Regions from separate parts of the Cobetia sp. 1CM21F genome, predicted to be linked through region 4. Evidence: predicted binding sites of a transcription regulator. Region 4 holds the regulator's gene; each other region holds the start of a gene.
The links. Region 4 encodes FNR, which switches genes on or off when oxygen is low (the NO sensors DNR and NnrR bind a similar motif). Its sites were predicted from a motif close to TTGATNTANATCAA; they were not measured.

Region 1 (6,038 bases), on a different contig from region 4:
TCTACCCTCCCGCGCCAGTCTCCAGATGTCAGGTTGTCGCACTTATCGGGCGAATGTCGCACCCGCCACCTCCGCCAAGTGCCTGTCGTCACTGGACAACTCCGCTGCAAGCCGCATGGATGCTGAAGCGACGGGCCTCGCTGGCCTGGCGCCATCTCAACGCTGACTCTGCGCACCCCTGCGCGCGCTGCGACCATCGACCACACTGCGACGTTGCACCACGCTGCGACCGACTGGCGCACCCAAGAGCCGCCAGCCGCCGCACAGAAAGCCATCACGGCCCCGCGCCATTGACGCGCTGGGATGGAGAGTTTTGTGCCGCAGGCCTGTCACTTCCCCAGCAGGCTAACTATCATGGCCAGTCATCGCAGCGCTCACCGACAAGGATTGCCAGTGCACGCTTACCGCCTATCACCCGAGACCGTGATTCCTACCTGACATGACGCATCGCTCCCCCATTCATCCCTCTGCTGGTCACACTGCCACCACCAGCCCCAGCGCCACGGCGCCGCGCGGCCACGGCGATTACTGCGAAGCCGGCCTCGCCCGCCTGCTGGAGCAGCACGACCTCAATAGCTTCGATGCCCTATGGCAAGTGGCAGCCCACGACGTCGACGCGCCGAATCGTGAACGCGGCGGCGTCTCGACGGTTTCGCTGCTGACGCTCGAGGATGAGGACGGCAACAGCCATCGCCTCTATCTCAAGCGCCAGACCAACCACCTGGGCCGCAGCCTGGCGCGCCCGCTGGGCGAACCGACCTTCTCTCGCGAATGGCGTGCCATCCGCCACTATCACGCGCTGGGAATACCGGCAGTGGACGCCGGCTGGTACGGCGAGCGGCGTGCTGGCCGGGAATGGCGCGCCATCCTGATCACCTTCGATCTCGCCGGGCGCGATGATCTGGACCACTGGCATGAACGCTGGTCAGAGCTCGACGCCGGCATGCGCTCTCAGGTCATTACCGCCAGCGCCCGCCTCGTTCGCGAGATTCATCAGGCTGGCCTGATGCATGGCTGCCTGTTCCCCAAGCACCTCTTCCTGAGTCGCCCGCCGAGTGAGTCGCCGGACAGCACCTGGCAGATGGACGCCGTCATCATCGACCTCGAGAAGACGCGCCGCTTCGTGCTGCGCCGCCACGAGTGCCTGCGCGATCTCTACGTGCTGTGGCGCCGCCTGAAGAGCTGGCAGCACGATGAATGGCGACAATTTCTTGCCGTCTATCACGATGCGGATGCGCAGAGCGCCGAGGTCAGTCAGTGGCTGAAAGAGCTGGAAGCACGCGCCGCACGCAAGCGTCGCTGAGCCTGCAGAGCCCGGTGACGATCTTTGGCGTAGTGAGTACTAACCTCGCGCACGGCATGCGACCAAGGTCTTGGTCACCTTGCGCGAGGATGAATGGGGATGTCGCTCGAATGCGTCATCACAAGTCTCACTCGTGAGACATTAAACTTCCCTGAAATAATCGGTAACATCCGCTAACAGGACGCCTAATAAGTTTTCAAACAACGTTCTAAAAAAATGCTTGCCAAACAGAACGCTGTTTTTTATAGTTCGCAGCGTCCCCTGATCGACGCAGCCACGCAGAGCACACGGCCCAAGCCGTAGGGTAGCGAGGCACTGCTGACAGGCAGCTCACGAAGCCAAGCTTCAAGGAGAACTACACATGAAAGCTATCAAGATCCTGACCGCTACTGTTATCGCCGGCACCATGGCAATGGGCGCACAATCCGCCATGGCCTATGGCAAGGGTGACATCTTCCTGCGCGGTGGCGTTGCCAAGGTCGACGGCAAGAGCAACAACGGCAACGGTCTGATCGCCAAGGACGAGTCTGGCTTCGCCGGTTCCGTGGGCTACATGTTCCACGACAACCTGGCCATCGCCCTGCAGTCCACTGAAGAATTCAGCACTGACTGGGAAAACAGCGCCGGTGGTTTCGATCAGATGCCGATCAACCTGATGCTGCAGTACTACCCGCTGGGCGGTACTGAAGCCCGTGTCCAGCCGTACGCTGGTGTCGGCCTGAACTACACCCACTTCTCCGGTGAGTCTGCCGGTGGCCAGAGCATGGACATCGATGACAGCTACGGCGCCGCTGCCGAGCTGGGTGTGGACCTCAAGATCACCGAAGCCTGGGCCGTCAACGGCTTCGCTCGTTACGCCGACGTCAAGGCCGATACCAAGATCGCCGGTCAGGACGTGAACGACACCGAGCTGGACCCGGTCACTGTCGGTGCCGGTGTCACCTACCGCTTCTAAGTTCTTGCACGAGGCGTGAACATGCCTCCAGCGAGTACCTGGCAAGCCGTGTGATGCCGCATCATTTACTAAAGCGTCAGCGATGGAGCTCGGCAACGCCGAGCCGTCCAGGCGCCAGATGGGCATCACACACAAACGCCGCAGACCTTCGGGTCTGCGGCGTTTTCGTTGTGGGCAGCCAACGGCTACATGGCCGATCTTCGCCGGCGCGGCGCAGAAATTGACCTGGATCAACCACGTCCCTGACCAAGCAAGAACGCCCGTAAACTCTTGCCCCAGATCAAATTTCTCGAAATTCGGCTACCTAGAATGGGGGCATTGTTTCCCGCCATCCTTCAGGAGCCATCATGTCCGACGTCGTCACTCGCTCAGCCTCCCTCCCCGCGCACCTGACTTCGCGTAGCCCGCGCTCTGCAGCACGCCCGTGGCAGCTTCTGGCACTGGCAGGCCTCACCAGCCTCGCGACTCTCGGCGCCGCACCGGCCATGGCCGCCGACTCGCTGAATGCCAGCTCTCACAGCTCTCACAGCTCTCTCAACTACGGCGCCGGGCAGTTCTGGACGCGTGCGGGGGTCGCCAAGGTCTCGCCGAAGAGTGACAACGGTCGCATCGATGCCATCGGTGCCGACGTGGATGTCGATGATGACAGCGCCTTTGCCTTCACTCTCGGCTATCGCTTCACCGACACCTTCGGTATCGAGCTGCTGGCGGCGCAGGATTTCGACCACGACATCTCGCTCAATGGCCAGAAGGCCGGTTCCGTCGATCACCTGCCGCCGACCCTGACACTGCAGTACTACCCGCTTGGCGGACGTGAATCGCGCATCCAGCCTTACATCGGCGCGGGCGTCAATTACACCCACTTCTCCGATGAAACCCTCGACGATGGCACCAAACTCGAGATGGATGACAGCTGGGGCGCGGCCGCACAGATCGGTGTCGATCTGGTGATCAACGAGCACTGGGCGGCCAACGTCGCCGCCTGGTATCTGGATATCGATTCCGATGTCACCGTGGCGGGCAGCGTCAACGACAAGGTCGAGATCGACCCCATCGTGACCATGGCCGGGATCAGCTATCGCTTCTGATCAGCCACTTCCTGGCTAGCGCTTCTGACTGGCCAGAAACGACAACGCCCCGCCAGCCCATCTCGGGCCGGCGGGGCGTTGTGCTTTGTACTTGGTGCTTTGTACTTGGTGAGTTGTGAGTTGTGCGCTCGGCACGCCTCAGCGCGGGGCGGCTTGCCCACTGTTCGTTACCGAGGCCTTGGAAGTTGCTGAAGCTGTTGAGGTTGAGGGCGTTGAGGGAGTTGAAGGCGAAGGCGGCGTGACGTCCTCCGCCGGCGCCTTGCTCACCTTGCCCGGACGCGGGCGGTCCAGCACCAGGCCCAGCACCACCAGTGCCGCGCCCGCCACCATCAGCGCGGCCCACTGCTCATCGAACAGCCACCATGCCATCAGCGCGGCACACGGCGGCACCAGGAAGAAGGTGCGCGCGACCTGATGGGCCTCGCCCCGTTCCAGCATCAGCATCAGCAGCCAGATGGCACCGACCGAGATGGCGATCACCAGCCAGGCCATGGTTAGCAGCAGACGCGGCGTGGGGTCAAAGGCAAAGCTGCCGACACTGGTCGCGGCGACGACGAACACCGCGCCCGCACCGAGATACTGGAACATCAGCCCCTCGACCAGCCCCATGCGCCCGGAGACCCGCTTCTGCCACAGCGTCGAGCTGGACACGCCGATCAGCGCCACCAGGCACCAGACGAGCCCGATCAGCGGCCACTCCAGGGTGCCCGCGCCATCCTTGGCAAGCCCTGCCCCCAGCACCAGACTGACGCCAATGGCGCCACAGCCAAGCCCCGCCCACTGCTTAGCGCCCAGCCGCACGCCGAACAGCGGCAGTGACAAGGCCGCCGTCACCAGTGGATGCAGGCTGACCAGCAGCGCCGTCAGGCCCGCCGGCAGCCCCGCCTTGACCGCCGCGAACACGCCGCCCAGGTAGGCGCCATGCAACAGCATGCCAATGCCCATCTGCGCCAGACGGTCATTGCGCCGGCCCCACTGACGCGGCTTGCGGCGCAGCCATAGAATCAACCCTAGCACCGGCAGCACCAGCAGGCTGCGCACCAGCAGCAAGGTGAAGGGTTCAGCGTCCAGGGTACCGAAGCGCGCGGCGATGAAGCCGCTGGCGAACAGAAACACGAAGCAAAGTGGCATCCACATCACGCAGACTCCAGCGAGAGAAATGACAAGCGATCGGTCCGGGGGCAGGTGCAGGACGTGCACCGACGGGACCACGACATGAGCCTTCAGCTTGCCGCGAACCCTCAAGGGGGCACAAGATACAGATAATCACCATTTCAAGGGGTACAGACAGGCATGTCATCCGCCGAGCACGCTTCGTCCGCCAGCCGCCCTTCGCTTGCAGGCCCCGCTATCAACTCAACCACCAACTCAGGCGCCACAGCCGCGACGCTGCCGCGCTATCAGCAGCTGGTCGAGCGACTCAAGACCCAGATGGCGACGGGCAAACTGAGCGCAGGACAGCGCCTGCCTTCGCTCAGGCGGCAGGCGGCGCAGGCGGGGCTCGGCCTCAACAGCGTGATTCGTGCCTATGGCGAGCTGGAGGCGGCGGGCCTGATCATCGCCGAACCGCGTGCCGGCTATCGGGTCGCGCCAGCGACGCAGGCTGCTCACGATACGAATGACCTGAATACCGGCTCACAGACCAGCCCGACTTCATCTCGTCATCCCGGCGTAGCGCAGCACGGGCAGCACGGACAGCACGGGCAGCGAGAATCACATCACAGGCCGCGCGCCATCACCACACTCACCATCAGTGACCCGGCCTGGCAGGCGATGGCGAATGCCAGTGATCCGCGCCTGGCGCCGTTGGGTGCCGCTCACCCGGAGCTGGACGCCCCCGCCGTGCGACGCCTGTATCGTCTGGCGCGCACTCAGCTCGGGGCGCATGCCCAGCACCCCAGCGCCTATGCCCTGCCGCCGGGCTCGAGTGCGCTGCGCACCGCCATCGCCCAGCACCTCAGCCACCACGGCCATCCCTGTGACAGCGACGCCCTGTTGATCAGCCAGGGGGCACAGCATGGCATGTCACTGCTGCTCGGCCAGCTGCGTGCCGCCAAGGGCCGCTGTCGGGTCGGCGTCGAAGCGCCGGGCTATTTCGGCATCGTGGCCGCCATTGAAGCCCAGGGCCATCAGGCGATCGCCATTCCGGCCCGCGCGCACCAGGGACTGGATGTCGCGGCGCTCGAGCGTCTGCTCGAACATCATGATGACAAGACGCCCGCCCTGACGCTGGATGCCCTGATCGTGACCGCGGATGGCCACAATCCCCTGGGCGGGCAGCTGAGCACGCCAGATCGCCACCGCCTGCTGGCACTGGCGGCACGCCACGCCATCCTGCTGGTCGAGAACACCACCTTTGCCGAGCTGAGTTTCGATACCCGCCAGCCGTGGCTGGCCGACCTCGCCCACCGCCATGCCGACAGGCCGATGCCTGCGCTGATCAGTCTCGGATCATTTTCCAAGACGCTGGACCCCCGCACCCGCTGCGGCTGGCTGTGGCTGTCACGGCCCGAGCAGGAGTCACCACTGGGGCTGCAGGCGATGATTCGGGCGCGCTGGGCCAATGGCATGGGCGACATGCCATGGATGCATGCTGCCCTGAGCGAACTGATCACCAGCGGGGATTACGGCCGCCACGTGCAGCGCATGCGACGCTGCTATGCGAGGCGCCTGGAGCGTCTGCGCGCGCACC
Region 2 (6,038 bases), 240 kb from region 4:
AGCTCGACTTGGAGAGATAGCCCACCGCACCGAGTGCCAAGGCCTCCAGCACCGTCTCGCGCGCCTCGTGGGCGGAGAGTATCGCCACCGGCAGCCAGTCTGCCTCCTGGCGCAAGCGCATCAGGCCTTCCAGGCCGTAGCTGTCAGGCAGGTCGAGATCCAGCAGCAGCAGGTCGAGGCTATCGGCATGCGCGTCGATGAGGCTGAGCGTCTCGGCGAGACTGGCGGCCTGCAGCAGCTCGTAGGGCGGCGTGGGGGCATCGGCGACGCTCAGACTCAGGGTACGACTGATGGCATCACGGAACAGCGGATGGTCATCCGCGATCAACAGACGGTACATGGAGGCTCCTGGCCGGTGGCGGGCGATATCCTGAGCATAACGTCATGGCGTGGTGTCGTGCCTTGCGGCCTTCGCGGTATGGCGGCGTTCGTTTCTCCCTCCTTTTCTCCTCCCAAGGGATGAGACGGTCTCCGCCCATGGGGGCATGTCGCGATTGGCGTCGGTGGTCAAGACTGTGAGAGTCGCCTGAACAAGTACCTCTTGATGGATCGGGCAGCGAGTCAGCGCCAACGGGGCCACTGCAGAAGGGCCAACACAGGCGTTTCGCTGACACGACAACGACTTTTCAGTAACGACAACGACTGCGCAGCAACGACAACAACAGGCCGTCGATCACGAGCGCCACTCGTGAATCCGGCCAACAGGAGTTCGCCATGATCTACGCCTCCCCGGGCAGCGCCGATGCGCTGGTCACGTTCAAGGATATCTACGGCAACTATATCGGCGGTCGCTTCGTCGAGCCGGTGAAGGGTGAGTACTTCGACAATGTCAGCCCGGTGACGGGCGAGGCCTTCTGCCGTATCCCGCGTTCGAGCGCGGAGGATATCGACCTCGCGCTGGACGCCGCCCACAAGGCAGCCGCTGCCTGGGGCAAGACCTCGGTGCAGGAGCGCTCCAACATCCTGCTCAAGATCGCGGATCGCATCGAGCAGAACCTCGAGATGCTGGCCGTCGCCGAGACCTGGGACAACGGCAAGGCGGTGCGCGAGACGCTGAACGCCGATATCCCGCTGGCGGCGGACCACTTCCGTTACTTCGCCGGTTGCCTGCGCTCCCAGGAAGGCACCGCGGCGGACATCGATGCCAATACCGTCTCCTATCACTTCCATGAGCCGCTGGGTGTGGTCGGGCAGATCATCCCGTGGAACTTCCCGATCCTGATGGCGGCCTGGAAGCTCGGCCCGGCGCTGGCGGCCGGCAACTGCGTGGTGCTCAAGCCGGCGGAGCAGACCCCGGCCTCGATTCTGGTGCTCGCGGAGCTGGTCGGTGACCTGCTGCCGGCGGGCGTGCTCAATATCGTCAACGGCTACGGGGCCGAGGCCGGTCAGGCGCTGGCGACCAGCAAGCGCATCGCCAAGATCGCCTTCACCGGCTCCACTCCCGTGGGTTCGCACATTCTCAAGTGCGCCGCCGACAGCATCATCCCCTCCACGGTGGAGCTGGGCGGCAAGTCGCCCAACATCTACTTCGCCGACATCATGAATGCCGAACCCGAGTTCATCGACAAGGCCGCCGAAGGCCTGGTGCTGGCGTTCTTCAATCAGGGCGAGGTGTGCACCTGCCCGTCACGCGCCCTGATCCAGGAAAGCATCTACGACGACTTCATGGCCCGGGTGATGGAGCGCGTGAAGACCATCAAGCGCGGCAACCCGCTGGACACCGACGTGCAGGTCGGCGCCCAGGCTTCCCGCGAGCAGTTCGACAAGATCATGTCCTACATGGATGTCGCCCGTGAGGAAGGCGCCGAGGTGCTCACCGGTGGCAGCAGCGAGCAGCTGGAGAACGAGCTGGCCAACGGCTATTACATCCAGCCGACCCTGCTCAAGGGCAACAACTCGATGCGTGTCTTCCAGGAGGAGATCTTCGGGCCGGTGGTGGCCGTCACCACCTTCCGTGACGAGGCCGAGGCGCTGGCCATCGCCAATGACACCGAATTCGGTCTCGGCGCCGGTGTCTGGAGCCGCGACATGAACGTCGCCTTCCGCATGGGGCGCGGCATCCAGGCCGGTCGCGTGTGGACCAACTGCTACCACCAGTATCCCGCCCATGCCGCCTTCGGTGGCTACAAGAAATCCGGTGTCGGTCGCGAGACCCACAAGATGGCACTGGAGCACTACCAGCAGACCAAGAACCTGCTGGTCAGCTACGACATCAATCCGCTCGGCTTCTTCTAGGCCTGTCTGGCAGCGCCACCGCGACTGGTGGTGCTGCACGCCTCCCGCGATTCTTGCTTGAGAAAATGACATCGATGCCCGCGCCAGATCCGATTGCTTGATCTGGCGCAGGGCAGGGAGCGCTGCGTCCGGTTTCAATGGAGAGGCAAGCTTGGCGCTGGTCTGAGCGCAGGCATGGGCGCTGGAAAAAACGCCGGCATGGGCGCTGGCGCATGCAGGCGCAAGCCCACACTCTACGCCGCAACTCTCCGCCGCAACTCTGCTGGTTCGTCTGTCTTGAATGTCCGTCTTTCTTGAATGTTCGTCAGTCTTCAATGGATGAGGAGTACGTCATGGATAACAGCATGAAAGCCGCCGTGGTACGTGAATTCGGTGCACCGCTGGTGATCGAGGAGGTCGCGGTACCGCGACCGGGACGTGGCGAGATTCTGGTCGAGGTCGCCGCCTCCGGGGTCTGTCATACCGACCTGCACGCCGCGCATGGCGACTGGCCGGTGAAACCCAATCCACCGTTCATTCCCGGCCATGAGGGCGTCGGTACCATCGCCGCGGTGGGCGAGGGCGTCACCCACGTCAAGGAAGGCGACCGTGTCGGGGTGCCCTGGCTCTACTCGGCCTGCGGCCACTGCGAGCATTGCCTGGGTGGCTGGGAGACGCTGTGCGAGAGCCAGCAGAATACCGGCTACTCGGTGAATGGCGGCTTTGCCCAGTTCACGCTGGCGGACGCAGGCTACGTCGGCCGACTGCCGGACAGCGTGGGCTTCGTGGAGATCGCGCCGGTGCTGTGCGCCGGGGTCACGGTCTACAAGGGACTCAAGATGACCGACACCCGCCCCGGCCAGTGGGTGGTGATCTCGGGCATCGGCGGGCTGGGACATATGGCGGTGCAGTATGCACGCGCCATGGGCCTGAACGTGGCGGCGGTGGATGTGGATGATGCCAAGCTGGAACTGGCCCGCCGTCTGGGTGCGACCGTGACCGTCAATGCCATGAAGGAAGACCCGGCGAGCGTCATCAAGCGCGAGATCGGCGGCGCGCATGGGGCGCTGGTGACGGCGGTGTCGCCCAAGGCCTTCGATCAGGCCCAGAACATGCTGCGCCGTGGCGGCACCCTGGTGCTCAACGGCCTGCCGCCGGGCGACTTCCCGCTGCCGATCTTCTCCACCGTGCTCAATGGCATCACGGTGCGTGGTTCCATCGTCGGCACGCGTCAGGACCTGCAGGAGGCGCTGGACTTCGCCGCGGAAGGCAAGGTCGCCGCCACCGTGCAGACCGGCAAGCTCGAGGACATCAACGACATCTTCGGACGCATGATCGACGGCAAGATCGAAGGGCGCATCGTGCTCGACATGAAGGCCTGAGGCGTTCGCTGGCCTGAATCCTCACCACCGATGACAGGCCTGCTGGAAGCGGCAGGCTGCCAGACACGACAACGCCAGCCCGAGGGCTGGCGTTGTCGTGTCTGGCATGGCCGTGTGCGTTGACTCTCACGCGGGCACTGCAAAGAGCTCTCTCTGACGAGCTCGGGCTTTAGCTTACACCGTGCCGAATTTCTCGTTCTCGCCCATGTCCGGGGTGTGGTCCTTGTCGAGGTTGGCACGCGCCACCTCGTAGAGCTGATAGGCCTTGCTCTCCTTGGCCTTCCAGTGCTCACCGGATTGCACCGAGATCTCCAGCAGGGTGACGTCGGGGTCATCCTTGCCTTCCGGGAACCAGGCGGCCACGAACGGGTTCCAGAACTTGTCGATCAGGCCCTGATCGCGGTGCAGATTGGCATGACCGCTCAGCGACACGTAGACGCCATCATCCTGATCGGAAAAGCTCAGGCAGACCTCGCTGTCCTTCCTGGCCTCAAACACCTTCTCGGCGCTGGCGCGGGTGAAGAACCACAGGGTGCCGTCGTAGTCATCCTGCACCAGATGCATCGGGCGGGCGTGGGGCATGCCGTCGCCTTGCGTCACCAACATGCCGACCTTCACATCCTTGATCAGCTTCCAGATCTTCTGCTTGTGCTCCGGGCTCGACATCGTGTGTCACTCCTTTGCGTCATGCGAATGAAAATCCGGCTGGCTAGCCGTTGCACAAGACCTTGGAGCGACACCCCACAACTTCAAGGGATGATGGTGAAGCTTTCGCTTGATGAGTCAGGGCTTGATTAATCAGAGCTTGATGAGTCGGCGCTTGATTCAGGCGCCGAGGCGACTCACTGCGCTGCCGGTGCCTGCCAGGCGTCGCTGCCCCACAGCGGCACGCTGCTCAGTGCATGCTTGAAGCTGCCACTGGTTTCCTTGGTGCTGTAGGCGATATAGAGCAGGCTCTGGGAGTCGCGATCCAGAATGCGACGAATCTTGAGGCTCTTGAGCAGCACGCTCTTGGACTTGCGATAGACCTCCTCGCCACTCTTGGAGGTATCGATGTCGGCGATCATCTCCGCCGTGATCGGGCCGGTCTGGCGGCAGGCGATGCTCATGTCGGAGGGATCGGAGAAGTCGAGGTCCGCCTCGATGTTGCTCAGATGGCAGGTCACGCCCGGCACCTTGGGGTCGATCAGGCTCTCGATCTTGATGTCCTTGGTGGTGAACAGGCCCAGCGAGACATCCCCGACCTCGTTGTCATCACAGCCGGCCAACAGCAGGCCTGAGGCGATCACACCCAGCAGGGCAGCACGAGAGGGAAGGCGGCGCAGTCGCGTCATGGGGGCATCCTTGAGTCAGTGGTGTCAGGCGATGATAGCGTGTCAGACCCGCGGTGGGCGTCAACCATCGTCCGGGTCTCAATGCTTGCCGCGGGCTCAATGCTTGCCGCGGTCTCACTCGCTGGCGAAGGCAGCGAGATTCAGCGTATGCGAGTTGCCCAGCCACATCACGCCCTGGGTGTGATCGAAGAGGTCATCGCCGGTGCCGGCGTGCACGAAGATATCCAGCGAGCCGCGGTTGAGTGCCAGCCACGGGATGATGCGCCCGAATTCCTCAGGCAGGAAGGACAGCTGACAGCTCCACAGCGGGTGCGGGCCGACCGGTTGCTGGTGGAAGCGCCCGACGCGCAGCGTGAAGCGCTGTTCGGCCTGGGCCGCCAGTTCGCGAGCGGCGGCCAGGCTCTGCTCATCGGTGTAATAGAGATGGGCGTGGTAGTAGCTGATGTGGTGTGTCATGGCGTTGTCTCGATCGTTCTCAAGGGGGCTTCCAGCGCTCGGTCTCAAGGGCCGTACCGGGAGTTTCAATGGCTGGCGGCAGTGATCGTCAGGGCGTGATGGGCCTTGTGGCCGTCAGCCCCAGGCCTTGTAGATCAGCTGCACACCCACCAGCGCCATCGCGATGATGATCAGGCGGAAGAACAGCTTCTCGTTGACGCGGGATTGCAGCCACAGGCCGCTTCTGACCCCCGCCCAGGCCACCGGCACCAGCAGCAGCGAGGTGGAGAGGCTGGTGAGGTTGATCTCGCCCAGCGCCACGTAGGGGCCCAGTTTCATCAGGTTCATGCCAGCGAAGATGATCACCGTGGTGGCAATGAAGGTCTCCTTGGGGTGCTGGCGCGGAATCATGTACAGGTTGTAGGGCGGGGCGCCGGCGTGGGCGAAGAAGCTGGTGAAGCCGGCGGTGGCTCCGGCAGGAATGGCCAGCCAGCGGGGCAGCGGTTTGCTGGCTGTCGGTTTGAACAGCATATAGGCGGCGAACAGCAGAGAGATGACGCCCAGCAGCCCGCGAATCATGTTCTCGTCCAGCTCATCGAACAGCACCACGCCCACCGCGATGCCGATGGCGGCGCTGGGCAGGATGATGCGCACCTCCGACCACAGCTGCTTG
Region 3 (6,038 bases), on a different contig from region 4:
CTGCCGCCATCGATGCCGACGGCAAGACCTGCGTGCAGGCGCCGTGGTGGGATGTCGGCCTGATGCCGGTGCAGTTCCTCAAGGCAGAGGGGGGCAACTGGGTGCCGCAGAGTGGCGAGATCGCCGAGCTGCTGTCGCCGGAGGAGTCACTCTACTGTGCGCTGGTCACCGGGCTGCGTGACTACGTCAACAAGAGCGGCTTCAAGGGTGTGGTGCTGGGGCTTTCCGGGGGCATCGATTCCGGCCTGTCGCTGGCCATCGCCGTCGATGCGCTGGGCGCGGACCGCGTGCACGCCGTGATGATGCCGTATCACTACACCGCGGACATCTCCAAGGAAGACGCCGCCGAGCAGGCCAGGCTGCTGGGCGTGAATTACGAGGTGATGCCCATCGCGCCGATGGTCGAGGCCTTCACCGAGACCCTGGCGGAGAGCTTCGCCGGCAGCGAGCGCGACACCACCGAGGAGAACCTGCAGTCGCGGTGCCGTGGCGTGCTGCTGATGGCCATCTCCAACAAGAAGGGCCTGATGGTGCTGACCACCGGCAACAAGAGCGAGATGGCGGTGGGTTACGCCACGCTCTACGGCGACATGGTCGGCGGCTACAACGCGCTCAAGGATGTCTACAAGAGCTGGGTGTTCCGTCTCGCCAACTGGCGCAACACCATGGGCCCGGCGATTCCGGAGCGCGTCATCACGCGCCCGCCGTCCGCCGAGCTCGCCGAAGACCAGCTCGACAGCGATTCGCTGCCGGACTACGACACCCTGGATGCGATTCTCACCCACTATATCGAGGGTGACATGAGCGCCGAGGCGATCATCCGCTCAGGCTTCGAGGAAGAGGATGTCTATCGCGTGGTGCGTCTGGTCGACCGTACCGAGTACAAGCGTCGTCAGGCACCGGTAGGCGTGCGCGTTACGCCGCGCGGCTTCGGGCGGGACCGCCGCTACCCGATTGTCAATGGCTGGGTGGCTGGCGAATGACGGATTGCGGATTCTTTGCGCAAGACGCTGAAAACGCCTGAATCTAACGATTCTGGCCATGCTGGCAGCACGAAAAAGCCCGTGATCGATGATCACGGGCTTTTCGATGGTGACGCCTGCCGGTCGTCAGACCGTCAGGTCGTCAGCCTTCACGTAACGCGGCTCGAAGGTACGGCCATCCAGACGTTCGTTGTCCGGATCATTCTGGATCAGCACCTTGAGCGTCTCGCTGGCACGGTCACGCAGACCGAGGCCCAGATAGCCCTCGACCATCACGGCCAGCGCATCGCGGGTGGCAGGAGTGTTAGGGTAGTGCTCAATGACCCACTCGCCACGCTTCACGGCAGCCAGATAGGCCTGCTTGCGCAGGTAGAAATCGGCTGTCTGCAGCTCGCCGCGCGCCAGTACGTTGCGCAGATAGATGATGCGCTGACGGGAATCTGCCGCGTAGGTGCTGTTGGGGAAGCGACGTACCAGCTCACCGAAGTCGACATAGGCATCGCGTGTCGCGCCCAGGTCACGCTTGGAAATATCGATCAGATCGAGGGATTCCAGGCTGAAACGACCCGCGCTGTACGCTGCCAGTCCACGCATGTAGTAGGCATAATCGACCTGCGGGTGATCGGGGTGCAGGCGAATGAAACGGCTGGCCGCGGCGCGTGCCGCCTCCCAGTTGTCGACCTGATAATAGGCGTAGATCAGCTCCAGCTGCGACTGTTCGGCGTAGCTGCCGAACGGGAAGCGAGTATCCAGGGCTTCAAGTTGTTGCACAGCGGAGTTGAAGCGGCTGGTATCCAGGGAAACCTGGGCCTGACGATACAGGTCCTGCTCCTGAAGATCCGGTGCCGGCTCGTTGGACGCACAGCCAGCCAGCAAGGTGCTGGCCAGGGCGAGGGCAGTCAAGGGAAGGGCGCGCATCGGTTTCCTCATCTCGGGCAATCCATGGCGGGCATGCTAGAATCCGCCGATCCGCACTCACTATAAAGCAAAGGCCCTTTCGTGCGAAACGGCCTCAGAGAGCAATATGGCAGACACCATCAACCGCGAAGAGCGGATCCCGGAGGCGATGATTGGCATGCGCCTTGATCAGGCCTGCGCCGAGATCTTCTCCGACTATTCCCGCGAGCGTCTCAAGCACTGGATCAAGACCGGTGCGCTGACCCTCGACGGTGCCGCCGTCAAACCCCGCGAGAAGGTCTATGGCGGTGAACGTCTGGCCCTGACCGCCGAGCTTGAAGAAGAAGTCAGCCACGAGCCGGAAGATATCGAACTCGAGATCGTCTATGAAGACGACGACGTGCTGGTCATCAACAAGGAGCACGGCATGGTCGTGCACCCGGGCGCGGGTAACCACGATGGCACGCTGCTCAACGCCATCCTGCATCATTGTCCGGGCAATTCCATGATGCCGCGTGCCGGCATCGTGCACCGTCTCGACAAGGACACCAGCGGCCTGATGGTGGTGGCCAAGTCATTGACCGCCCAGGCGGACCTGGTCGAGCAGCTGCAGGCCCGTACCGTGTCGCGCGAGTACGATGCCGTCGTCACGGGCGTGCTGACCTCCGGTGCCACCGTGGATGCGCCCATCGGGCGTCACCCCAAGGACCGCAAGCGTCAGGCCGTCACTCACAGTGGCAAGCCGGCGGTCACCCACTTCCGCGTGGTGGAGCGTTTCCGGGGTCACACCCATATCCGCTGCAAGCTGGAAACCGGGCGTACCCACCAGATTCGCGTGCATATGGCGCACCAGCGCTATCCGCTGGTCGGAGACCCGGTCTACGGCGGGCGTCTGAAGCTGCCGCCGGGGGCCAGTGACCCGCTCAAGGAGCTGCTGCGTCAGTTCCCGCGTCAGGCACTGCATGCCCGTCGTCTCGCCTTCATCCACCCGATCACGGGCAAGGAAGTCGAATTCCGCGCCGAGATGCCGGGCGACATGCTGGTGCTGATCGACTATCTCAAGGAAGACATCGCTCGCTGAGGCGGCAGGCTCGCGCGACACGCCGCACAAGGAGAGGTTATGCACGACGAGAGTCTACGCCCGACCCTGATACTACCGGACTGGCCCGCGCCGAGCCCGGTGCAGGCCTTCGTGACCACGCGTGAGAGCGGCCCCAGCCAGGGGCCGTATGCCGGCTTCAATCCGGCGCTGCATGTCGGCGATGACCCGGCGATGGTGGCGCAGGTGCGTGAGCTGCTCGCCGCGGAGGTCGATGATGGCCGTCCGCTGGCGTGGCTGGATCAGGTGCACGGCACTCAGGTGGTGGATGCCTTCGATGTCTGCCATGGCGAGGACCGGCCGGATGCGCCGCCACGGGCGGATGCCTGCATCAGTACCGGCACCGGGCAGGCCTGTGTGGTGATGACGGCGGACTGCCTGCCGGTGCTGTTCTGTGATCGGCAGGGCACGCGCGTCGGCGTGGCGCATGCGGGTTGGCGCGGGCTGGTCGAAGGCGTGCTGGAAGCCACCATCGAGCGTCTCGGTGATGACCCCGGCGAGCTGATGGCCTGGCTGGGCCCGGCGATCTCCAATGCGCAGTTCGAGGTCGGCCCCGAGGTGCGTGATGCCTTCATCGCGGATCTGCCCGAGGCCGATGATGCCTTCGAGGCCAGCCCCTACCGGCTCGGTCACTACATGGGTGATCTCTACAAGCTGGCACGCCTGCGTCTCGAGCGTGCCGGGGTCGGTCATGTCAGTGGCGGCCACTTCTGTACCGCTTCTGAATCCCGCTTCTATTCCCACCGGCGGGATGATGGCGTGACCGGACGCCTCGCCACGGTGATCTGGCTGCGCTGAGGGGCTGATGAGGAATCTCTGATCGGGACTTGGATCAGCGCATTCCGCCAGCTCGACATGCAGTACCCACAAACGCCCCGCCAACCTGATGTCTCAGGTTGGCGGGGCGTTTCTGTGTCTGGCAAAGATGATGGCCGGCGGGGGCGGCGGGTCGTCGTCGTGGCGGCGGGAATCTGACCTGGATCAGGCAAATGCCACAACATGCTGCAGCGCGGCGAATCCTGCCTTGAAAGCCGTGCGCCAGCCCCCATCTTGAGAGTCAGATACGAAATGTTACAGGCGAAGCTCCTGAGAAAAGGAGTACCGCCATGACTCTCAGGAGAAGGCACCATGCGCATCGACAAACTCACCAGCAAGCTGCAGAACGCTCTGGCGGATGCCCAGTCGCTCGCCGTCGGGCGAGGCCACAATGAAATTTACCCGCAGCATCTGCTGCTGGCTCTGCTGGAAGACCGCGATGGCGGCCTCAAGGCACTGGTCAACAAGGCGGGCGGCGATGCCACCAGCCTGATGAGTGGCTTCAAGCGCCAGCTGGATGACCTGCCCACCGTGTCCCAGTTCGACGGCAATGTCGCGCCCTCGCAGGCCCTCGGCAAGCTTCTGAATCTGGCCGATCGTGAAGCGCAGAAGCGCGGCGATCAATACATCGCCTCCGAGCTCGCGCTGCTGGCCGCGCTGGAGCTGGGCGGTGATCTCGGCAAGCTGTTCACCTCCTCGGGCATCAAGAAGCCCGCTCTGACCTCCGCCATCGATGCCTTGCGCGGTGGTGAAGCCGTGGGTGACGCCGATGCCGAGAACAATCGTGAAGCGCTCAACAAGTACACCCTGGATCTGACCGAGCGCGCGCGGGACGGCAAGCTCGATCCGGTGATCGGGCGCGATGAGGAAATTCGCCGCACGATCCAGGTGCTGCAGCGTCGCACCAAGAACAACCCGGTGCTGATCGGTGAGCCCGGCGTCGGCAAGACCGCCATCGTCGAAGGGCTGGCCAGCCGTATCGTCAATGGCGAGGTGCCGGAAGGTCTCAAGAACAAGCGCGTGCTGTCTCTCGACATGGGCTCGCTGCTGGCGGGGGCCAAGTTCCGCGGCGAATTCGAGGAGCGCCTCAAGTCGGTGCTGAAGGAGCTGGCGCAGGAAGAAGGCCAGGTCATCCTGTTCATCGACGAGCTGCACACCATGGTCGGCGCGGGCAAGGCCGAAGGCGCGATGGATGCCGGCAACATGCTCAAGCCGGCGCTGGCGCGTGGCGAGCTGCACTGTGTCGGTGCCACCACGCTTGACGAGTATCGTCAGTACATCGAAAAGGACGCCGCGCTGGAGCGCCGCTTCCAGAAGGTGCAGGTCGACCAGCCCAGCGAGGAAGACACCATCGCCATCCTGCGTGGCCTGAAGGAACGCTATGAGGTGCATCACGGGGTCGACATCACCGACAGTGCCATCATCGCCGCCGCGCGGTTGTCATCGCGCTACATCACGGACCGCCAGCTGCCGGACAAGGCGATCGACCTGATCGATGAGGCCGCGTCACGCATCCGCATGGAGCTGGATTCCAAGCCGGAGGAGATGGACCGTCTCGACCGCCGCCTGATCCAGCTCAAGATGGAGCGTGAAGCGCTGAAGAAGGAAACCGACGAGGCGGCGCTCAAGCGCCTCGGGGCGCTTGAGGACCAGATCTCGGAGCTGGAGCGGGAATACGCCGACCTCGATGAAGTCTGGAAGGCCGAAAAGTCCAGCATCCAGGGCGCGGCCCAGTTCAAGGCCGAGCTGGAGCAGGCGCGTATCGATCTGGAGCAGGCGCGCCGCGCCGGCGACCTCAGCCGCATGTCGGAACTGCAGTACGGCGTGATTCCGGGACTCGAGAAGCAGATCAGCGAAGCCGGCGAAGGCGAGGCGGATACCTCCGCCCACGTGCTGCTGCGCTCCAATGTCACCGAGGAGGAGATTGCCGAGGTCGTCTCGCGCTGGACCGGCATTCCGGTCGCCAAGATGCTCGAAGGCGAGCGTGACAAGCTGCTGCGCATGGAAGAGGCGCTGCACGAGAAGGTGATCGGCCAGGACGAGGCGGTGATCGCGGTGTCCAATGCGGTGCGTCGCTCACGCGCTGGGCTGTCGGACCCGAATCGTCCCAACGGCTCCTTCCTGTTCCTCGGCCCGACCGGTGTCGGCAAGACGGAGCTCTGCAAGTCACTGGCCAACTTCCTGTTCGACACCGAAGAGGCGATGGTGCGCATCGACATGTCCGAGTTCATGGAGAAGCACTC
Region 4 (6,038 bases):
CATGGTCACGAGCCGCTCGCGGCTGCCGCTCTACTCGCATCGGCTGGCGACCACCAGCTTCTGGATGCTGGTGCTGCTGGTGACATGGGGAGGTGCTCCGCTGCTGTTCGCGAGCGCCCTGCCGGCCTGGAGCCAGACGCTGGGCATGGCGATGGGCATCCTGCTGCTGGCGCCGGGGCTGGCACTCAGCCTCAATGGCCTGATGACACTCAAGGAGAATTGGCACTCATTGCGCCGGGATCCGCTGATCTGCCTGCTGGCGGCAGCTCTGGTCAGCTTCGCCCTCGCGGTTCTTGAATACAGCCTGCTGTCACTGCCGACCCTCAATGCCCTGACCTTCAGTGCCGCCAACAGTCTGTCGCCGGCAGCAAGCCTGGGGGTGGTCGCGACAGTCGCCATCGTGATGGCCTATCACCTGCTGCCCCCGATGCGCTCCCTCGCGCTGCTCAAGACTCATGCCCTGCTGGTCATCATCGGCACCCTGCTGTGCGTTGCCGCCAGCTGGGCGACCACGCTGCTTCAAGGCAGCATGTGGCATGTGCTGGCAGATGACGGCAGGCCGCTATACACCTTGAGCGAGGTGCTGGAAGCGGCCCGCATGCCGATGATGATCTCGCTGGGCGGGCTCGCCTGCTGGGCGCTCGGCTTGCTGCTGATGCTCCTCAATGTGATGCGCACCCTGGCTGATCAAAAGAGCGAACGCCAAGCCGCTCATGAGCGCCAGCACCTGAGCTCCGGCTCGCACAAGGCATCATCAGAGTCTGCCATGCACTCTGCGTCCCCCTCTACCACGCCCCCTGCCACATCCTCGGGAGGGCACTACGCATGAGACATGTCCTGCTCGAACGTCACGCCGGCCTGATGACGGCACTATGCCTGCTCACCATGAGCCTCGGCGCCCTTGCCCAGCTGGTGCCGCTCGGGGCTCACCCCAGCCTCGCCAGCGCACCCGAAGACCTCAAACCGCTGAGCGCCCTGGCGCTGGAGGGCCAGCGCATCTACCAACGCGAGGGCTGTCAGCAATGCCACACACGCATGGTGCGCGATCTACCGGGCGATACGGCGCGCCACGGCGCTGCGACGACCACCCGGGCGCGCTACTACGACCGCCCTTCGCTGTGGGGCGTCGAGCGCTGGGGGACGGATTTGAGCAAGCTGCCTGCGCAGCATGACGATGCCTGGCAGCGTCTGCATCTGAATGACCCGCGCAGTCAGGTGCCGGGCTCAGCGATGCCCGCCTACCCGTGGCTGTTCGAGCGGGCGTTGAGCGGCGAAGGCATCGCGGCACGCATGCGAGCCCTGCAAGGCCTGGGCGTGCCCTACGCGGAAGACGAGATTCTCGCCGCCCCCAATGACGTGCGTGGCACTGCCGAAATCACGGCGCTGCTCGCCTACCTGCAGCAGGCCGCCCCCGCGAGCGACATCGCCAGCCGCGACCCATGACAGGACACCGCACAGGAGACACGACATGAATCTGCTGGAGACAACTGGACTCCCCCTGTTCTGGAATCTGTGGGTGCTGGCCCTCACGCTGGGTAGCCTGGTGCTGTTCGCCATGCTGGCCCTGGGCAGTCTTTCGCGCGCCGCCAGCGCTGACAGCGACGAGCGCGAAGGCGATGGCCCCATGCAGGAACATCGCATCAACGGCGTACGTCAGCCTGACACACCAGCGCCACGCGCCTGGGGCATACTGGCACTGGCGACGCTGGCCGCCGCACTGATCCTGCTGCTCGGCGCAGCTGGCTGAGGCAGGTCGTCGCGGTATGGTCATGCGGGGCCAACCAGGCCTAAAGTTCACACACCTTGCAACGCCCATGGGTTGGGCAGGATAATGAATTAATAAAATCTAATATTATGGCGTCACGAAATTGCACTGCCCCAGCCGATGAGCGCTCAGACCCTGGCCGCTCGATTCACATCGACTGAGCAGGGTCGCGGCGGGCGACAAGGCCCCGCCCCACCGTTCGTTGCGCCCGAAAGACCCCTCCCGCTGCCCTGCCCCAGGGGTAGCGGTGACATTCCTCAGGAGAGTCACCATGACGGCCAATGCACAGGCATCACACCGCTTGCGCGCCCATGAAGCCCGCTGCCAGACCTGTTCGCTGAGTTCACTGTGCCTGCCACTGGCACTGAACATGGAAGATATCGACCAGTTTGACGCCATCATCCGCCGTCGCGCGCCACTCAGAAAAGGGGAAGTGCTCTTCACCCAGGGCGATGCCTTCGATTGCGTCTTCACGGTGCGCTCCGGAAGTCTCAAGCAGATCACCAATGAAAACAGCGGCATGGAGCAGCTGACCGGCTTCTACCTGCCCAGCGAGCTGGCCGGGCTCGATGCCATCGACAGCAATTGCTATCCCGGCACCGCCGTGGCGCTGGAGACCACCACCGTCTGCGAGATTCCCTTCGACCGCCTCAATGCGCTCTCGGAGCAGATGCCGGAACTGAGAACCCAGCTGTTCAAGAGCCTGAGCAAGGAGTTGCACGAAGATCGCCGCATGATGATGCTGCTGTCGCGCAAGACAGCCGATGAGCGGCTGGCGAGCTTCCTGGTCAACCTGTCACAGCGCTTCCGTCGTCGTGGCTATTCGCCGTACAGCTTCCGCCTCTCGATGGCACGCGCCGATATCGGCAACTATCTGGGGCTTGCCGTCGAAACCATCAGCCGTATCCTGACCCGCTTCCAGACCCAGGGGCTGGTCGACATTCGTGCCCGCGAGGTGCATATCCTGCATCTGGATGGCCTGATCGAACTGGCCGAAGGCGAGTGTCAGGGCGGTCGCTGATGACGCCTGCTGACAGCACATCACGCTGAGCGACACTGCGCTGATCCGCCGCCAGGGCGCCATGTCGGCACCACACAAGACAGAAGCCCGCCACGCAATTTGCGTGGCGGGCTTCTTCTTTCTGTCAGGCCAGTCGTCAGTCGTCCTGACAACCCTGACAGTCCTGGCAGCCCAGACAGTCATGACAATAGGGCTTGTCTCGGCCTTCGCTGGCGATCAGCGGTTCTCGAGGCGGTTATAGTCCAGCAGGCCCGCTTCGACAGGGCGATCAGCATAGTTGGTGCGCAGCACGCTGTCGGAGAACTCCCAGAAGCGCGGATCAGTCCGGCGTACCCCGATATCGGCCTGCAGGGCGCGATAGTCCTCTTCGGTCTCGAGTGCCGCCACCCGCTCTGCCAGCCCCGTCAGGGTGTCAGGCGTCAGACGCCAGAAGGCATTCGGGTAATCGCCCGCCACGCCCCGCAAGACATCGAGAGTGTCTTCCTCAGGACGGCGATTTTTCTCCTCATCGAACAGGCTGGTGATGTTGGCGTGGGCGGAATTGCGCAGCACGCTGTAAAGGCGTGGCGAGTCGTCAGTGCCCTCCTCCAGCGCGACGATCGTCACCTCCGGCATCAGGCTGGCCGAGACTCCCTGCACCGCAGCGAGGGCCTGCAGCTCATGTCGCACATGCTCATCCTCGACATTGCTCAGACTGCGCTCATGACCGAGTTCCGGCGCGAGGCGCTCCTGCATGCGCCGCATCAGCCCAAGGCGAGCCTGGTTCGGCGATGACAGCTCCTGCGGCGTCCAGACGATGCCACTGGGCGCATCGAACTGCGGCGGCTTCTTGAACAGCAGCTCGCCAAGGCCGGGGCTGACGTCGCGATACCAGCTGTCATGCACCGCCTGGCGCTCGCCTGCCGGCAACAGCACCAGCAGGTTGTTCTCGCCTTCCATGCGCAGGAAGTCCATGTACAGACGGGTGACCAGCTGATGGCCGAGATTGCCATAGACATCGAAGCCGGCGACCAGCAGATAGTGGATGCGCTCCAGCATCGGGTAATCGATGATCCAGCCCGTCTTGGGCACGCCACCGACCAGCCCCTTCATCACCGCCGCATTGTCGAAGTGACGATAGATGGTCAGGGCCGCGTTGGGGTTGCGCCCCTGGCCGGGGCCGTCGGTCCAGCCGCTGCCGTCCCACAGCACCCGCTCATCCAGGCGCAGATCGCCATCGAGATAGGCCTGGGACATCAGGCGCTGCTTGGCCTTGAGATAGGCGGTCTGCTTGCTCTCGAACTTGACCCAGGAGCTGATCGGCAACGCATTGCTGCTCTGCTCGGCGGGCAGGCTGAGATTCTTTCCTTCCTCGGCCAGTGTGCGTTCCACTTCCGGGTGGCTGAACATCTTCGGGTCAGTGAAACCGACCCAGAAGTGATCATTGATCACATCCACCGCGACCTGCCCGCGACAGACCGGCCCCTTGATGAAGCCCATGATGGTGTTCTGCGACTCATCCAGCATGAAGCGATAGCGTGACTCGGCCGGAATGGCCTCGAAGGTCAGGAAAGGATTCGAGGCCGTCTTGAGGTCGTAATCCGGCAGGTCATCCACCGGGTAATCCGGCGTCAGGAACAGCGCCTGCCAGCGCTTGAAGCGAGCATCATCGAGCGCATAGGGCAGATGATTCTTGGCCAGGATCGTCGCGCGCTCCTGCCACAGACGGTAATAGACCCGCGGGCGCCCGGCCTCATCATGAGGCAGGCTCGCGCGTTCATCGCCGGTGTAGGAGGCGTAGGGTGGATCGTAGGGACGGCGCGTGGAGATTCGCTTGATCGGCTCGCCCGGCGGGGTGCTGGAACGCACCAGCTTGAAGAAGATCGGCCGTCCGTCCGCGCCCTTGATGCCCGGGAAATACACATGGCTCAGGAAGAGATGCTCGTAGATATAGCGATTCATCAGGCGTTGCTTGAGGCTGTCGCCATTGAAGAAGCGCTCGGCCTGCTCGATGTGCGGCATCAGCGCCTGGGGCAGCGGTGCCGGACCGGTCATCGCGCCACCCTTGGCCAGCCAGTTCACCAGCGTGCGGTGCTCTTCATCGCTGACCTGTGGCAGGGCGTAGGGCATGCCCCAGTCAGGATGGTCTTCGGCGAACTTGTCGTAGCCCTCGACGGGGGCACACACCTGACTGCGATTGAGCGACAGGTCGAAGCGGTCTTCCGGCAGCAGGCCATCTTCCGTCACCGGCAGCGGCGCCTTGCGCTTCTGGCTGAGCGCACGGAACAGCACACTGCCCTCCAGATTGGCGGCCGGAGAGTCGAAGCGCTCATTGAGCACCGGCGAGAAGTCCATGCTGCGCCACTGCTCGGTGGTGTCCGCGTCTTCGAACATGCGCGTCAGATTGGCCGCCAGCAAGCGCGTGCCATCGTAGACCGGCGCCGGATTCATGCCGCGATCGATCCCGGCGGCCGATGACATCTTGAGCTGACAGGGAGCGTCGTAGCAGCCATGACAGACCACGCAGCGCGTCTCGATCACCGGCTTGACTTCATCCTCCCACTGACGTCCGGCAAGACTGTCGTGTGACACCACCCGCTCACGCGGTGACGCGGGGCCGAAACGCTCATCGAGCTGATGAATCGCGACGGCACTGCAGCCCCCCAACAGTAGAACGAGCACGATGCTCCAGCGCCAGCGCGGTATGCGCCACAGGCGTCGAAGTAGGTCCGGCATGGGGAACTCCAGCAAGAGGAAGGGATATCGGCAATCGGGCAGATGATGGCGAAAGGGTACCATAAGCAGGCTCACTAATTCGGCAAGACTGCCTTTCCAAGCATAGTGAACAATGATGTCAGATTTTTTTGGCGCTACCGCATCCAACTTTATTTTGACGGCGTATGACGTCATGACCCGCCTGAACGAGCTGTCTGACGCAAGCGGGTGCCACGATGTTCCTGATCCATAATTCAAAAAATACGGGCCCTGCCCGATAGGAAGCCATCATGACCATGAAGAAGACCGTTACTGCCGCTACCTTCGCCGCCGCTGCCGCCGCGCTGTTCTCCACTGCCGCCCTGACCTCGTTGCCGGTGCACGCCGGTGACAATGCCGTGAAGTGCTCCGGCATCAACTCCTGCAAGGGCACCTCCGAATGCGCGACCGCCAACAGCGCCTGCAAGGGCCACAACGCCTGCAAGGGCCAGGGCTGGTCGTACACTGCCAGCGCTGAATCCTGTGTCGGCGAAGGTGGTACTGTCGTCGAGGGCTGAT

Region 1: the regulator FNR is predicted to act here: its motif matches at 2,479-2,492, upstream of MSG32_RS08480 (OmpW family outer membrane protein).
Region 2: the regulator FNR is predicted to act here: its motif matches at 2,333-2,346, upstream of adhP (alcohol dehydrogenase AdhP).
Region 3: the regulator FNR is predicted to act here: its motif matches at 3,951-3,964, upstream of clpB (ATP-dependent chaperone ClpB).

What each region holds. Positions count from the first base shown of each region.
Region 1 is NZ_JALNTQ010000002.1:666,755-672,792, forward strand. It holds gene MSG32_RS08470 (lipopolysaccharide kinase InaA family protein) at 440-1,303, shown strand; gene MSG32_RS08475 (OmpW family outer membrane protein) at 1,665-2,258, shown strand; gene MSG32_RS08480 (OmpW family outer membrane protein) at 2,606-3,346, shown strand; gene MSG32_RS08485 (DMT family transporter) at 3,485-4,483, opposite strand; gene MSG32_RS08490 (PLP-dependent aminotransferase family protein) at 4,640-6,038, shown strand, end outside.
Region 2 is NZ_JALNTQ010000003.1:361,962-367,999, forward strand. It holds gene MSG32_RS12810 (response regulator transcription factor) at 1-340, opposite strand, end outside; gene MSG32_RS12815 (aldehyde dehydrogenase family protein) at 715-2,235, shown strand; gene adhP (alcohol dehydrogenase AdhP) at 2,568-3,596, shown strand; gene MSG32_RS12825 (pyridoxamine 5'-phosphate oxidase family protein) at 3,771-4,262, opposite strand; gene MSG32_RS12830 (CreA family protein) at 4,439-4,930, opposite strand; gene MSG32_RS12835 (DOPA 4,5-dioxygenase family protein) at 5,045-5,386, opposite strand; gene MSG32_RS12840 (sulfite exporter TauE/SafE family protein) at 5,501-6,038, opposite strand, start outside.
Region 3 is NZ_JALNTQ010000008.1:7,192-13,229, reverse strand. It holds gene MSG32_RS17025 (NAD+ synthase) at 1-983, shown strand, start outside; gene MSG32_RS17020 (outer membrane protein assembly factor BamD) at 1,110-1,901, opposite strand; gene rluD (23S rRNA pseudouridine(1911/1915/1917) synthase RluD) at 2,008-2,961, shown strand; gene pgeF (peptidoglycan editing factor PgeF) at 3,001-3,777, shown strand; gene clpB (ATP-dependent chaperone ClpB) at 4,108-6,038, shown strand, end outside.
Region 4 is NZ_JALNTQ010000003.1:120,122-126,159, reverse strand. It holds gene MSG32_RS11880 (cbb3-type cytochrome c oxidase subunit I) at 1-829, shown strand, start outside; gene MSG32_RS11875 (cbb3-type cytochrome c oxidase subunit II) at 826-1,443, shown strand; gene MSG32_RS11870 (hypothetical protein) at 1,469-1,747, shown strand; gene fnr (fumarate/nitrate reduction transcriptional regulator Fnr) at 2,037-2,786, shown strand; gene MSG32_RS11860 (fatty acid cis/trans isomerase) at 3,003-5,501, opposite strand; gene MSG32_RS11855 (hypothetical protein) at 5,771-6,037, shown strand.